3 regions of the Collibacillus ludicampi genome follow, and region 3 is predicted to be linked to each of the others. Evidence: riboswitches for the same ligand, from Rfam matches in the RefSeq annotation. Region 3 holds a riboswitch; each other region holds the start of a gene.
What was found. A riboswitch is a leader RNA that binds a small molecule or an ion and turns the genes downstream of it on or off. The one in region 3 is predicted to bind cyclic di-GMP.
Positions count from the first base shown of each region.

Region 1: linked by a shared signal. The riboswitch ahead of DNHGIG_RS16715 (hypothetical protein) and the one ahead of DNHGIG_RS20550 (hypothetical protein) in region 3 are both predicted to bind cyclic di-GMP.
Region 2: linked by a shared signal. The riboswitch ahead of DNHGIG_RS16785 (hypothetical protein) and the one ahead of DNHGIG_RS20550 (hypothetical protein) in region 3 are both predicted to bind cyclic di-GMP.

Region 1 covers NZ_BOQE01000001.1:3,288,553-3,292,749, reverse strand. The annotation lists gene DNHGIG_RS16725 (hypothetical protein) at 1-67, shown strand, start outside; gene DNHGIG_RS16720 (hypothetical protein) at 391-687, shown strand; gene DNHGIG_RS16715 (hypothetical protein) at 1,622-1,927, opposite strand; cyclic di-GMP riboswitch class I at 2,130-2,213, opposite strand; gene DNHGIG_RS21095 (SOS response-associated peptidase family protein) at 2,216-2,650, shown strand; gene DNHGIG_RS16705 (YolD-like family protein) at 2,657-2,983, opposite strand; gene DNHGIG_RS16700 (hypothetical protein) at 3,049-3,288, opposite strand; gene DNHGIG_RS16695 (hypothetical protein) at 3,539-3,733, shown strand; gene DNHGIG_RS21225 (DUF8602 domain-containing protein) at 3,968-4,060, opposite strand; gene DNHGIG_RS16690 (helix-turn-helix domain-containing protein) at 4,178-4,197, shown strand, end outside.
Region 2 covers NZ_BOQE01000001.1:3,303,138-3,307,334, reverse strand. The annotation lists partial or broken gene odhB (2-oxoglutarate dehydrogenase complex dihydrolipoyllysine-residue succinyltransferase) at 1-611, opposite strand, end outside; gene DNHGIG_RS16795 (hypothetical protein) at 647-1,126, opposite strand; partial or broken gene DNHGIG_RS16790 (ATP-binding protein) at 1,232-1,546, shown strand; gene DNHGIG_RS16785 (hypothetical protein) at 1,745-2,140, opposite strand; cyclic di-GMP riboswitch class I at 2,251-2,334, opposite strand; gene DNHGIG_RS16780 (methyl-accepting chemotaxis protein) at 2,543-4,197, opposite strand, start outside.
Region 3 covers NZ_BOQE01000002.1:33,912-38,108, reverse strand. The annotation lists gene DNHGIG_RS20560 (replication-relaxation family protein) at 1-335, shown strand, start outside; gene DNHGIG_RS20555 (hypothetical protein) at 292-1,143, shown strand; cyclic di-GMP riboswitch class I at 1,779-1,862, shown strand; gene DNHGIG_RS20550 (hypothetical protein) at 1,961-2,377, shown strand; gene DNHGIG_RS20545 (D-alanine--D-alanine ligase family protein) at 2,854-4,023, shown strand; gene DNHGIG_RS20540 (AbrB family transcriptional regulator) at 4,109-4,197, shown strand, end outside.

The sequences.
Region 1 (4,197 bases), on a different contig from region 3:
ATTCTTCTTGCTCGTTCCAGGTTACTCTGGTGCTGCTCCTGCAGCAGCAGCTCCTTACTCGTGCTAAATTGTAATGTCCTTGGTGTTTCTCTCACTGGAGTACCGTATTAAAGGAGTTCTTTTAAAGAAAGGAGACAGTATCATGTACGGAACATTCGGTGGTTTTACTCGTTGGGCAGTAGTATTCCTAATCATTTTCGTGCTGTTTATCCTGCTCATTCCTGGAACCTACTAATCTCCATAAATACAGAAATAAAAAATTCCTCCTGAACGCCTCTGTAGATTCGTCTACAGGGGCGGTATGACTGTATATAGTTCATCCCCTTTTTTTGGTGTTTGCTCAAACCAGGAAGCTTGATTTGGGCTATTTAATTTCTGGGAGGTGAGTCTATGAGTGTGAGTCCAGCATATTGCAGAAGCCTTCTCGGACAGTGGGTAGAATGTCATTCGGCATACGGAGTACATTATGGTATCTTGCATGAAGTTCGTCCGGACGGAATTGTTCTTGCAATGCCTCGTGGAAGAATGACAGGAGTCGTTGGTGAATCAGAAGACCTGAAAGTAAAATACACGGATCATTCGTTGAAACCGGATTACGAGACTGTCCAATTTTTTAGACCCTTTTTCAACCCATTCTTCTTTATCCCCTTCTTCCTACTCTTCGCTCTTAGACGACGATTTTTTTAGTTAATTGAATCATTTTCACGGGGAGTAATTTTTTAACTCCTCTTTTTTTATTTAATTAGATTCATTGTTTTTATAAATAATACCTCTTTATAGGTGAAGGGATATATCTACCAAGGACTCAAATCTCTCCCTTAGGGAATTTGTGGTATCTAGCTGGGACCAACTAGGTTAGAGATCATCAAGTTCAGCAAAGCTGATGTTGACGATGGAACATGTAGGAAATATGAGAACAGGGGGGATCAGTGCCATTTGAAGACCTGCTTGATCTAGCGCAACGATACGCCCAACGAACGCTACTCCATCTACGATGGTGAATAATCATCGCGGGCAAATTCGAGCAAAGTTTCCCGAAATGTTTTTCTTCAGGCCGAAATTAATTTAAGGGATTATTATCGCGCACCGATTGAGTTGTTTTTTAAACCGGACAAAGGGTTTTACGCGATTATTGAACAGGCTTATAGATAGTTAGTTAATAGTAATGTTGGTATACAAAAAGTGTTCTTCCAATACAGGTGGAACCTTTTATTTTGAATAAAGAAGCCGTCTAGTGTTACCGGAGGTATTGGACCCGAAAAAAGACAATCGTACCTCTTAAGCCCCTTAAACTAGTTTCTGGTTTCTTTGCATGTTTGATGTGTTCCATCTTTCCAAGTGGTGTGTTCCAGACTCTTAAGGAGATGGTCGCCAACGAGTTTGTTAAAGTACGTAGACAGTTGATGAGCAATCTCATTTTCTTAGTGGATCAAACGTGGAGAAAAATTATTGTCGATTTATTGCGCTTTTTGTCGAAAAGTAATAAAATACAAGAGTGGGACACCCATCCCCTATTGCTTTGAACATATCCCATCTCTATATTTTTCGCGGTTATCTTTACCGCATTTTTTTCTATTTATAAAACGAACGAAAAAACCGCTAAAAAGCGGTTTAAAACGAATTATCCATTGGATTGTATTTTTTCTTTGATCTTCTCTGCTAAGGGGGTTGCTTCTAATTCATCTTTTAAATTTCGATATTCTTCAAGAAATGAAGAAACATCTGGTTTTATACCTTTTTGTTTACATTCTCGAGCCATGAGACGAAGATAGTAAAGAAACATCACTTCCGAGAATGTCGTCTCAGTTTTTGGACTACGGCTGAGATGTTCACCTGTTTTTATAATCCCTTTTTTTATTTGATCAACTTTGCGCCGAACACTAGAAAATGGAAGCCCTAGAGATATTGAAAGTTGCCGGATCGACATGTGAGGAAGATTTTCCTTTATGTAGGCAACTTCCGAATGCGTCCAACAATGATGTACCATCGAACGATTCTTGTATCTCTTTTCCCCCATTGCTTTAAATTCCCTCTCTCTAATTTTGATCTATGCTAATGGTTTTCAAAAAGAAAAAGAATTCCACCCTGCTTAAATCACTTGAACAAGGCGGAATTCTTCTTTCCACCTCTTCGGTAACTGGCTGGCATAGTCATTGACCGTAGCCCCTATAGCTTTGCGTCCCTGGCTTTCGCCAAGTTTGCCATTATCGGAGGTTTGATTTTAGTAGTATTAATTTTCTTCATCTATTTTTCTACAAAATATGACAAAATACAAGTCTTATTATTTTATGTTGCAGGACTAAGCCCTCGTAGTGGCAACTTGTTTGGGATGGTCGGCTGGTTCGAATGTACATACGTGCACTTTCACTTGGACACACAGGGGAGTGACTATGTGGAGGATGGCGAGATCCACGACCGTATGCCGGTGATTCTTCGGCCTGAAGATGAAGCGATCTGGATGGATCGGAAGAAGCAGGATGTTAAGTTACTACAGTCATTGCTTGTGCCCTACCCTGCTGAGGAGATGAGAGCGTATCCGGTATCGCCACTCGTCGGGAATGTGAAGAACGATTCGGTGGAGTGTATTTTAGAGAGGTTAAATAAATGTATTATTAACAGGGGTGAGGAAAAAGAAAACCAACCCGAGTAAGGTTGGTCATTCTACATCTATAAGGTCTGTCAGTGGAATGTACCGTACATTTCCATCTAGATCCTTACCCGTCAATGTCTTGGCATACGAATCAATCTTCTCTGGGACCATTACCACCAGTTCATGCCCGAACGGATTATACATTGTTACCTTAACGGGTCTTGAATCCTGGATTGCATCGGTAAGTACACGCGACATCTCCTCAATCTTTTGTTCATCTAAGACAGGTCGCGGCTGCCCTTTTGCTTCCTTTTCCAAACGCCGCATGGTCGCACGATGTTCCGGAAGAATGATGCGCATGGATTCGAAGATGTTTCCGTCGATTATTCGCATGTTGTTTTCCCTCCCCAAAACAAGAACGTATGTTCTTATTATATGAGGTTGGGAAATAAAAGTCTTCAATAGGTCCAGTAGATCCAGTATGTCCAGAAGGGTATGGCAGGTACACCAGGTATGGCAGGTACACCAGGTATGGCAGGTACACCAGGTATGGCAGGTACTTGTCGTCCTGGAGGACCCTGAGTACCAATTGGCTCTTGTATCCCCATCCTCTTTGGTCCTGGTGGGCCGGGAGGGCCATAAGGTGCGCATCCTGCATTAATAACGAATTGTGGGTCGTAGAGGGCTTTCATATCCACAATTACGACTCTCCCCTCATTTCCGGTGAAGTTCAGTTTACTCAAGCACATACGCCCAGTGTAATACCACTAACATATTACGTGTGTACATGGGTGAATGACTAAACTTTTGCCTATTATTTGTAAATTATCCTCACGATCACCTCACAAGGCAGTATATGTTCCTCAGCTACACGCTAGGGTTTTGTATTTTCATTCGCAGATCAGAACACTATAATAAGAACATACGTTCTCGTTATAGGTGATCATAATGGAAGTACGCGCAACTGAATTGATCCGCGAGTTCTTGCTTCGAGAGCTGATGTTGAAGATGATCGAGCGAGAGATGAAGACTTCGCAACCCTGGACACATGGAATATTTAAATCTGTGAAGGGAAGAATCTCGGAAGAGATGGTCGCCTTAAGGAGGCAGTTACATAAAAAGGAATGGCGACTGTGGGTGTGATGGTGGAGTATAAGGAGAAGGGGCAAATTAAGAGGGCACCGTACATGCCGCCGATGCTTGAGGCGGAGGCGGTGGGGAGATTGGAGAATATGTAGGAGTCCCGGCTAGGCCGGAAAATCTCTTCTCTGACTCTCGATCACCGACGACCTGTGGTACGGCGACGTCTCTCTGGCTCAGCCTCTCGCTCACGTCTCTCAACCTCAGATTCAGCCTCTCGTCTTGATATATACAAATTCATGCCTGTTGCTTGTGATGCTCACAGTATCGCTCTCTTGTGAGGTTCGGGCATCCGATATGAGCGCATGGTTTCTGTTGTCGTTGCGGCATGATGATCACCTCAATGCAAAAGAAAAAGCACCCGAAGGTTAGTGTGCACCCCTTAAAGTAGACAGTGGAAAAACCCCTAGGGAACATCCATAATACTTTAGGGGGTGCATCTTTGTTATGGCAAAAAAGGGACAGAA
Region 2 (4,197 bases), on a different contig from region 3:
TCTTCTTTTAAAGCAGCAACCGTTTCCTGTGTCGGATTACCAGACGGAACGACCGCCCCGGGCCGAATGGAAGGCATACGGTCAGAGGGCATCACATTCCTTTCGTTTTGTAAGGCATTCTTGGTTCCTTTGGCAAACTCCAGAACATCCGCTTCCGTAATTCGTCCCAAACTTCTTTGTACTTGATGTAAATCAACGCCCAGTTTCATAGCCAATCGACGAACAGCTGGGGTTGCAAGAGGAGGAAAATTATCATCCTTGAGAAGTAAAGGTTTTATCGGCTCTTTTTCAATGGTTTGTTCCCTGCCGCCCACTTTGTCTGGCTTATGGACTGTATATTCCTCCGAAGTCGCAGGCGGTTTATCGGCTGTTGAGGTCACTTCGCCGATAATCCCAATCACCTCCCCCACCGCCACTGTCTCTCCCGCCCGTTTTAAAATCTCCTGTAATACACCGCTTTCAGGTGCGATCACATCAACGTTAACCTTATCGGTCTCAAGTGCTGCAATCGGTTCTCCCTCGGTGATCGATTCCCCCTCATTTTTCAGCCATTTCTGTATGGTTGCTTCAAGAATTGATTCTCCCAGTTCAGGTACCTTGATCTCACTCATGATCGGGTCCTCCTTACTTTCACACTCAACCTGGTCTAATCAAAATTCAGAGTTTTGTCGATAATCTGTTTCTGGTTGCCCTCATGAACATCCGCCATGCCTTCTGCCGGACTCGAACGTTCAGGCCAACCGATATACCTTAGCGGTGTATGTATCAATGCTTGTAATCGCGGCTGCATGTACATCCATGCTCCCATATTTTTAGGTTCTTCTTGCACCCATACAACTTCACGTAATCGCGGGTATCGTTTTAACACCTGTAACAAATCATCCTGCGGGAACGGATACAACTGTTCGACTCGGACAATCGCCAACCGATTTGTTGCAAATGCTCCTGTTTCTAGTGCCGCACTTAGGTCAATCGCAACTTTACCTGTACACAGGATCAACCGCTCGACTTCTTTTCCGTTATTGGCGGTATAAGGGTCGTCCAGAACCCGCAAAAAACGCCTCTGTTCAAGTTCAGCCGGATGTGAAGCGGCTCGCGGATTCCTAAGCAAGCTTTTTGGAGTCATTAAGATTAAAGGCTTGGGTGTTTGTGCGCAAACGTGCGGCTTGAAGCCGCAGTAAATGAAAATACTGGGCTGCACTCGTCACGTTGGCAACTGACAATGTATCCTAATATCCTCTTGATCGGTCCGCCTGTATCCGGGAAAACGATGCTGGCCCGCCGACTCCCCACAATCCTTCCCCCACTTCCTTTTCAAGAAGCGTTAGAAGTAACCAAAATCTACTCGGCAGCAGGATTGTTGAAAGAAAAATCAGCGCTCATTACAAACAGGCCTTTTCGCGCACCCCATCATACGATCTCCGGTTCTGGATTGATCGGCGGCGGGTCGATCCCAAAAACAGGAGAAGTTTCACTTGCACACGGAGGCGTCCTCTTTCATGATGAACTGCCCGAGTTCAGCAAATCAGCGATAGAGATGTTACGCTTTCAACTGATCACCGCAACGAATCTATGTCGATTTATTGCGCTTTTTGTCGAAAAGTAATAAAATACAAGCGTAGGACACCCATCCCCCCCTATTGCTTTGAGCATATCCCTATCTTTTTCGCGGTCATCTTACCGCTTTTTTTATTCGATTTTATAATACGAACAAAAAAACCGCTAAAAAGCGGTTTAAAACGAACTATCCAATGGATTGTATCTGTTCTTTGATCTTCTCTGCTAAGGGGGTTGCTTCTAATTCCCCTTTTATTTTTCGATATTCTTCAAGAAATGAAGAGACATCGGGCTTTACACCTCTTTGTTTACATTCACGGGCCATAATACGAAGATAGTAAAGAAACATCACTTCCGAGAATGTCGTCTCAGTTTTCGGAGAACGGCAGAGATGTTCACCTGTTTTTATGATCCCTTTTTTAATTTGATCAACCTTTCGACGAACACTGGAAAATGGAAGCCCTAGAGATATTGAAAGTTGCCGGACCGACATGCGATGAAGATTTTCCTTTATGAAGGCAACTTCCGAATGCGTCCAACAATGGTGTACCATCGAACGATTCTTGTATCTCTTTTCCCCCATTGTCTTAAATTTTCCTCTCTCTAATTTTGATCTATACGAATTGATTTCAAAAAAAGAATTCCACCTTGCTTTGAGCAACTTGAACTAGGTGGAATTCTTTATTCCACCTCTTCGGTAACTGGCTGGCATAGTCATTGACCGTAGCCCCTCTAGCTTTGCGTCCTTGGCTTTCGCCAAGTTTGCCATTATCGGAGGATTAACTTTGATCAGGATATTAAGTTAGTTCTTGAATTGCGGATCGTGACCTGTTCTGCCACTTGTTTTTTATGCTTATTGTCTCAATGAAAGATCTAGGAAACATTCCTCCCACTGCCCTAGCAATAGGAGGACACCTATATGTTTTTATCAAGCATATGTCTAACACTATACAAACGCTTATTGAATCCTTACATTGTTATACCGTCAAATCTTAAATTCGCCAACCAATTCTTTTAACCGGTTGGCCTGATCACTTAACGTGTCTGTCGCCTGAGCGATTTCCTCTATAGCCGCCAATTGTTCTTGTGCGGTACCAGCTATGGAGCGGGTATTTTCTAACGATGTTTCTGTAATCTGTGCCGTCTCTTCTGCCGATGCGGACAATTGTTCCGATGTGGCGGAAATCTCCTGAATGACGGCCGAGACATTCTGGATTTGTTGTGAGACATTGTCAATCAAGTGGGAGATCCGTTCAAATGAATCCCCGGCCGTACGTACCTGGTTGCTCCCGGAAACCACCACCTGAGTAACCTGACTCATGGCTTCTACCGATTTCAGAGAGTGCGCCTGAATCTCGTGGAGCAGATTGGTAATCTCACTGGCCGATTGGGAGGATTTTTCGGCGAGTTTGCGGACTTCGTCGGCAACCACTGCAAATCCCCGTCCATATTCACCCGCCCGGGCCGCTTCAATGGCCGCATTCAATGCCAACAGGTTGATCTGATCAGCAATGCTAGTGATAAACTCGACCACATGGCCAATTTCATTGGCTCGTCCATGCATTTGGCGCACCAGTTCGGTAGAGTTTTCCACTGAAGATGTTATTAGCTCCATTTGGGAGACCGCTTTTTGAATCGATTGATTTCCGCGACCTGCTTCCTCAGCGGCTTCAATAGATTTTTCCGACACTTCGACAGTGGATTCGTTAATATGTTGGATACCCTTTGCCATATCCTCCATGGCTTTTGAGTTTTCTTTGGCCCCTTGTGCTATCGTTTCACTGCCGGAAGAGACCTCCTGAAGCGATGCGGTCATTTGGTTGATCATGTCTGTAAACATACGGGTATTATCAGACAAATCCTTGGAGGATGCAGCCACATGTTCCGACGTGGCTGCAACTTGTTCTAGCAAACGCTTCAAGTGAAGTTTCATTTGATTAAAGCTTTCGGCCAATTGCCCCATTTCATCATGACTGGTGATGCTCACTTCGCCGCGAAGATCGCCTTTCGCTAGTGTTTGGGTATGGGAAACGAGAAGTCGCAAAGGTTTGGTAAATTGTTTGGATAAGAAATAACCAGCGATGCTTCCTAGCAGAATCATGATTCCTGTAACTATAATACTGATCTGGATGATTTCGCTTCTCAATTGATCCACGAATCTGGCATCCATATCAATCCCTAGTATCATATGGGTTCCAGCGATAGGTACAAACACAGACTTATGAACTCCAAAGTCGTCTTTGTAAATACTGCTAATCTGCATAGAGCCTTGTAAAGCTTTGTTCATTTCATCGGTAAAGGGATACTCCGCATTGCGCTGGTCAGCCGCTTCACTCAAAGCAACGATATACGTTTTCTCTTTCTTTCCCAGTACATAGACGTTTTCCACACCCAACTGCTTTTTCTCTTCATTTAAAAAGGACAGCAACTTGTTGTATGCTTCATTGGATCCTTGATCCGATTGAATGACAAGATTCTTATCCAATTTCTCCTGAACCCAACTAATATTCGTTTTTAACGTTCGGTCAAACTCTGGTAGCACATGATTATCGACAATATAATTTGCCGATTTATAGGCGATCGTACTAAAGCAAAGAGAAATAACGATCACCAATAGGGTGAAAGATAGGATCAATTTTT
Region 3 (4,197 bases):
TGGGGGATAAAAAGATGGGTACATTTTGGGAAGTGGATACCGGTGAGGAAACCATACGCCGCATCATTCACGAAAAAGTAGAGAAATACGAGTCATTGGAACGATCCGGAGCCATCCAAAAACGATTTCCGGGTGCTCCCTTTTTCCCGATTGTAGTTCTCACATCCGGAAAAGAACGAGCTTTCAATCTCGAAAGACGCATAAAGGACAGTCAATCGAACAAAGACATTCGCTTTATCATTGGAGCCCATGATGACGATCTTGAAACCTTACTGTTTGGGGGAAGCCAACATGAAGCTCATCGTATGGTACGTTCGGCGGGAAACGAAAGCTAATCACATCTGGACGGTCGTCAAGATCAAAGCCTGCGAACATCACAAGCTGCTCGGCATCCTTGGGGCGATCTCCGTGTCCCTAGCGCTTCGAAGTCCGTCGATCGCCCATGCAGAGACACTCCATGCGGCGGCTCCTTACGATCCACAAGTCGTTCAAGCGACAAGAGACGTATTGGATGCGCTAGGAATGAATACGGAGGGAATGACCGGCCAACAGATCATGCAGGAGGCACAACGGTTTTCTTCTTCTCCGAAGGAATTACAGGCAGGGGGCTTTTTTTCAGGACTCGGAAAGATGATCGTCTATATCGTTAGGGAAAAAGCCCGTCAAAAACACCAGCAGGAATACGAGTTTGAAAAGAATCTGGAAGAGGAACTGAGAAAACAAATTTCGGAGCGGATCACGCATGACGATCCCCTCGATTATCCGGGCCTTTTGAAATACGATTCCTACCTTAAAATTCTGCGGAAATGCCGGACTCCAGCCGATCTGCAACGAATTCTGGATCATATTGAAGAATGGGGAATCCAGAGAGATGGGGTGGACGGGTTTACGTTGAATCAGAAGTTTAAGGAGCTGTATGAGGAAATCAGCCAAATACAGGAGGACATCTTGAATAAAAAGATCCATCGCATGGATGAAATTATGGATGATTTCTTGCACCGCTATAGACACTTTAGCCTTCCTTCAACGAATGAGTCATCAGACACTCTGATTATACCTAATCACTCGATAGTCCCCATATGGGACTTACCACAAGTTCCAATGCCAAGAATTTTTATGACAGAGATTCCTATCTCTCTTTAACACCACCAACAGTAAAGGTCATACTAACGACAAAAGATCAGTGATATGTTTTATAAACTTTTTCGTTACCTTTACATTAAATTAATTATGAAATAATAAATTTAGTATAGAAAATTTAGAGAGAGGGATATTTAAAGCAATGGGGGAAAAAAGCTCCATCTCTTCATTTTTGAACAATCAATTTTTCATGGGGGCTAGGGGTGGATATAGAATGGAACGTTGCTCGTTTCCAGGATGTAATTACGTGGCAGAAGTGGTTTTGAATCGTCATACCCTCGCTGAACATGGCATGAAGAAATCAGACGTTATAAAAAAATATGGTTCATTTACGGTCAAATTTTGTGTTCTCAATAAACGAATCAACCGATGGATACAAGAAGAAACTCCGAGCATAACCTATAATTCCTTCAATTTTTGAGTGTGAAATAACGATGAGCGACCTATCACTCCACAGTCCCCAATTGGGACTCAACACAAAATCCAATGCCAAGAATTTTTGTTACACCACTTTACAAAAACTATGTGTTTACGTTTGTTTACGAGGGATTGGTCCTGTAACATAAAAAACTAAGACTTGTATTTTGTCATATTTTGTATAAAAATAAGGGAAGAAATTTACACTACTAAAATCTAACCTCCGATAATGGCAAACCTGGCGAAAGCCAGGGACGCAAAGCTAGAGGGGCTACGGTCAATGACTATGCCAGCCAGTTACCGAAGAGGTGGAATAAAGAAATCCACCTTATGTAAGGTGGATTTCTTTACTTTTTCGAAAGCAATTAGTAGATCAAAATTAGAAAGAGGGAAATGTAAAGCAATGGGGGAGAAGAGATACAAGAATCGTTCGATGGTACATCATTGTTGGACGCATTCGGAAGTTGCCTTCATAAAAGAAAATCTTCATCACATGTCGATCCGGCAACTTTCCATGTCTCTAGGGCTTCCATTTTCAAGTGTTCGGCGTAAGGTTGATCAAATAAAAAAAGGAATTATAAAAACAGGTGAACATCTCAGCCGTAATCCGAAAACTGATACCATATTCTCGGAAGTGGTGTTTCTTTACTATCTTCGTGTTATGGCCCGAGAATGCAAGAAAAAAGGTATAAAGCCGGATGTCTCTTCATTTCTTGATGAATATCGAAACTTAAAAGGGGAATTAGAAGCAACCCCCATAGCAAAGACAATCAAAAAACAAATGAATCGATTGGATCGTTCGTTTGAAACCGCTCTTTAGCGCTTTTTTTCGTGCGTATTATAAAATCGAATAAAAAAAGATGCGGTATGGCTTACCGCACTGATGTCATGCTAGATGGATGATTCGCTTACACTTCAATATTTTATGCTTCTTCGACAAAAATTTCAATATATCGACAAACTTCGACATATTATGTCGATGCAAAAAAGACCCTCAAAGAGGATCTCTTTTGCACCAAATTGGTGTGACTAGTCAATGCATCATAACCGAGAACATTTCTATTATAACCATCTTCGCTAGACGACCTGTTTTAGCAAAGAAGGAAATGATCAGGGATTCCTATCGCATAAGGAAAATTTATATATAAATGGTTAATATTATAATTAATTGGGTAATGATACAAATATTCAACGAAAATTAACAAAAAATCACATAGTATTTAACAAGATATTGATATTCTATTTATTAAATAGAATATTAATAAAATATATATTTAGATAAGAGGGTGATATTTTATGTCAAGATTTGGACGTTATAGTTTTTTTCAGCTTCCTGACCTTATGGAAGAGATACGTAAACATTTACGAATTGCTGTTGTGTACGGTGGGGACAGTAGTGAGGAAAATGCAGTCATTAATAAGACACGGAATTATAGATCATGGAAAAGTTATAAGACAGTAGCATATGATATTCAAAATGCTCTTCGTGAAAATGGATTTCAATGGGTCACTATTTTTCCAGATGATATGTCCCTTATCGATAACCTGAAAAAAGAACAAATACAATTCGTTTGGCTCAACACTGGTGGGGTTCAAGGAATTAACCCAATGTCACATACGGCTGGAATATTAGAAATGTTGGGTATCCCGTATGTTGGACATAATCCAATCAACGCAACTTTATTAGATAATAAACATATATTCAAACATTTATTACATAGTTACGGGATCCCAACCGCTCCATTTGTCACCTGGGATGGTTCGAAAGGAGACTTTCTACCATCTGCCAACGAGGAATTTCAAAATACCTTTGCCAAATATGACGGCCCATTTATTGTTAAACCGGTATCAGGAAGAGCTTCTTTACATGTTCATTACGTTGAAAAACTCAGTGATTTAACAGTGAAAGTAAAAGAAGTATATAATCAAACTCATAATCTTGTCATGATTGAAAAATATTTATCGGGTAGGGAATTTTGCGCCTCTGTATATGGACATGTACAGTATAAAGAGGGTCAATTCTTTAAACATCCAGATCCTCAAGTTTTTTCTGTGTCGGAACGTGTGTTTGAACCAGGGGAAATGATTTTTACTTCTATGGATCAAAAACAAATTAGTGAAAAAAGGGTAACGTTGTTAAATGGAAAGAAAGAAGAAAAACTTCTATCTGATATTGTTCAAATCACACAAAAAGTTTATGAAGCATTCCATTTATCATCTCTGATTCGATTGGATATTAGAGCTGATGAAAATGGAAACTTGAATATACTTGAGGTTAATCCGAAACCGGATTTGAAAAGACCCGCTGATAATATAACCAGTATCGTTTGTCTCGGACTAAAGGAAATGGGGATCAATTATAAAGACTTAATTACTGGTATCTTAGCGGATCGTATAGATAAGTTATTATCCAATGAAGAAGTGAATCTGTTTCAATTTCATCATTATAAAGGTGTATCTGCTTAAAGTTAATCTTATCGAAACATAGATGGTGATAGTGACATGCACAAGATGTGTATGTCATTTATTTTCTATAGAAAGGAATTTATTCATGTTAGAACGATCTGTCCGAAATAAAATATTCCTGCTTTTACGTACAACGTTGTTAGCACTTATAGGAGGAGCGATATTTACTTTCAT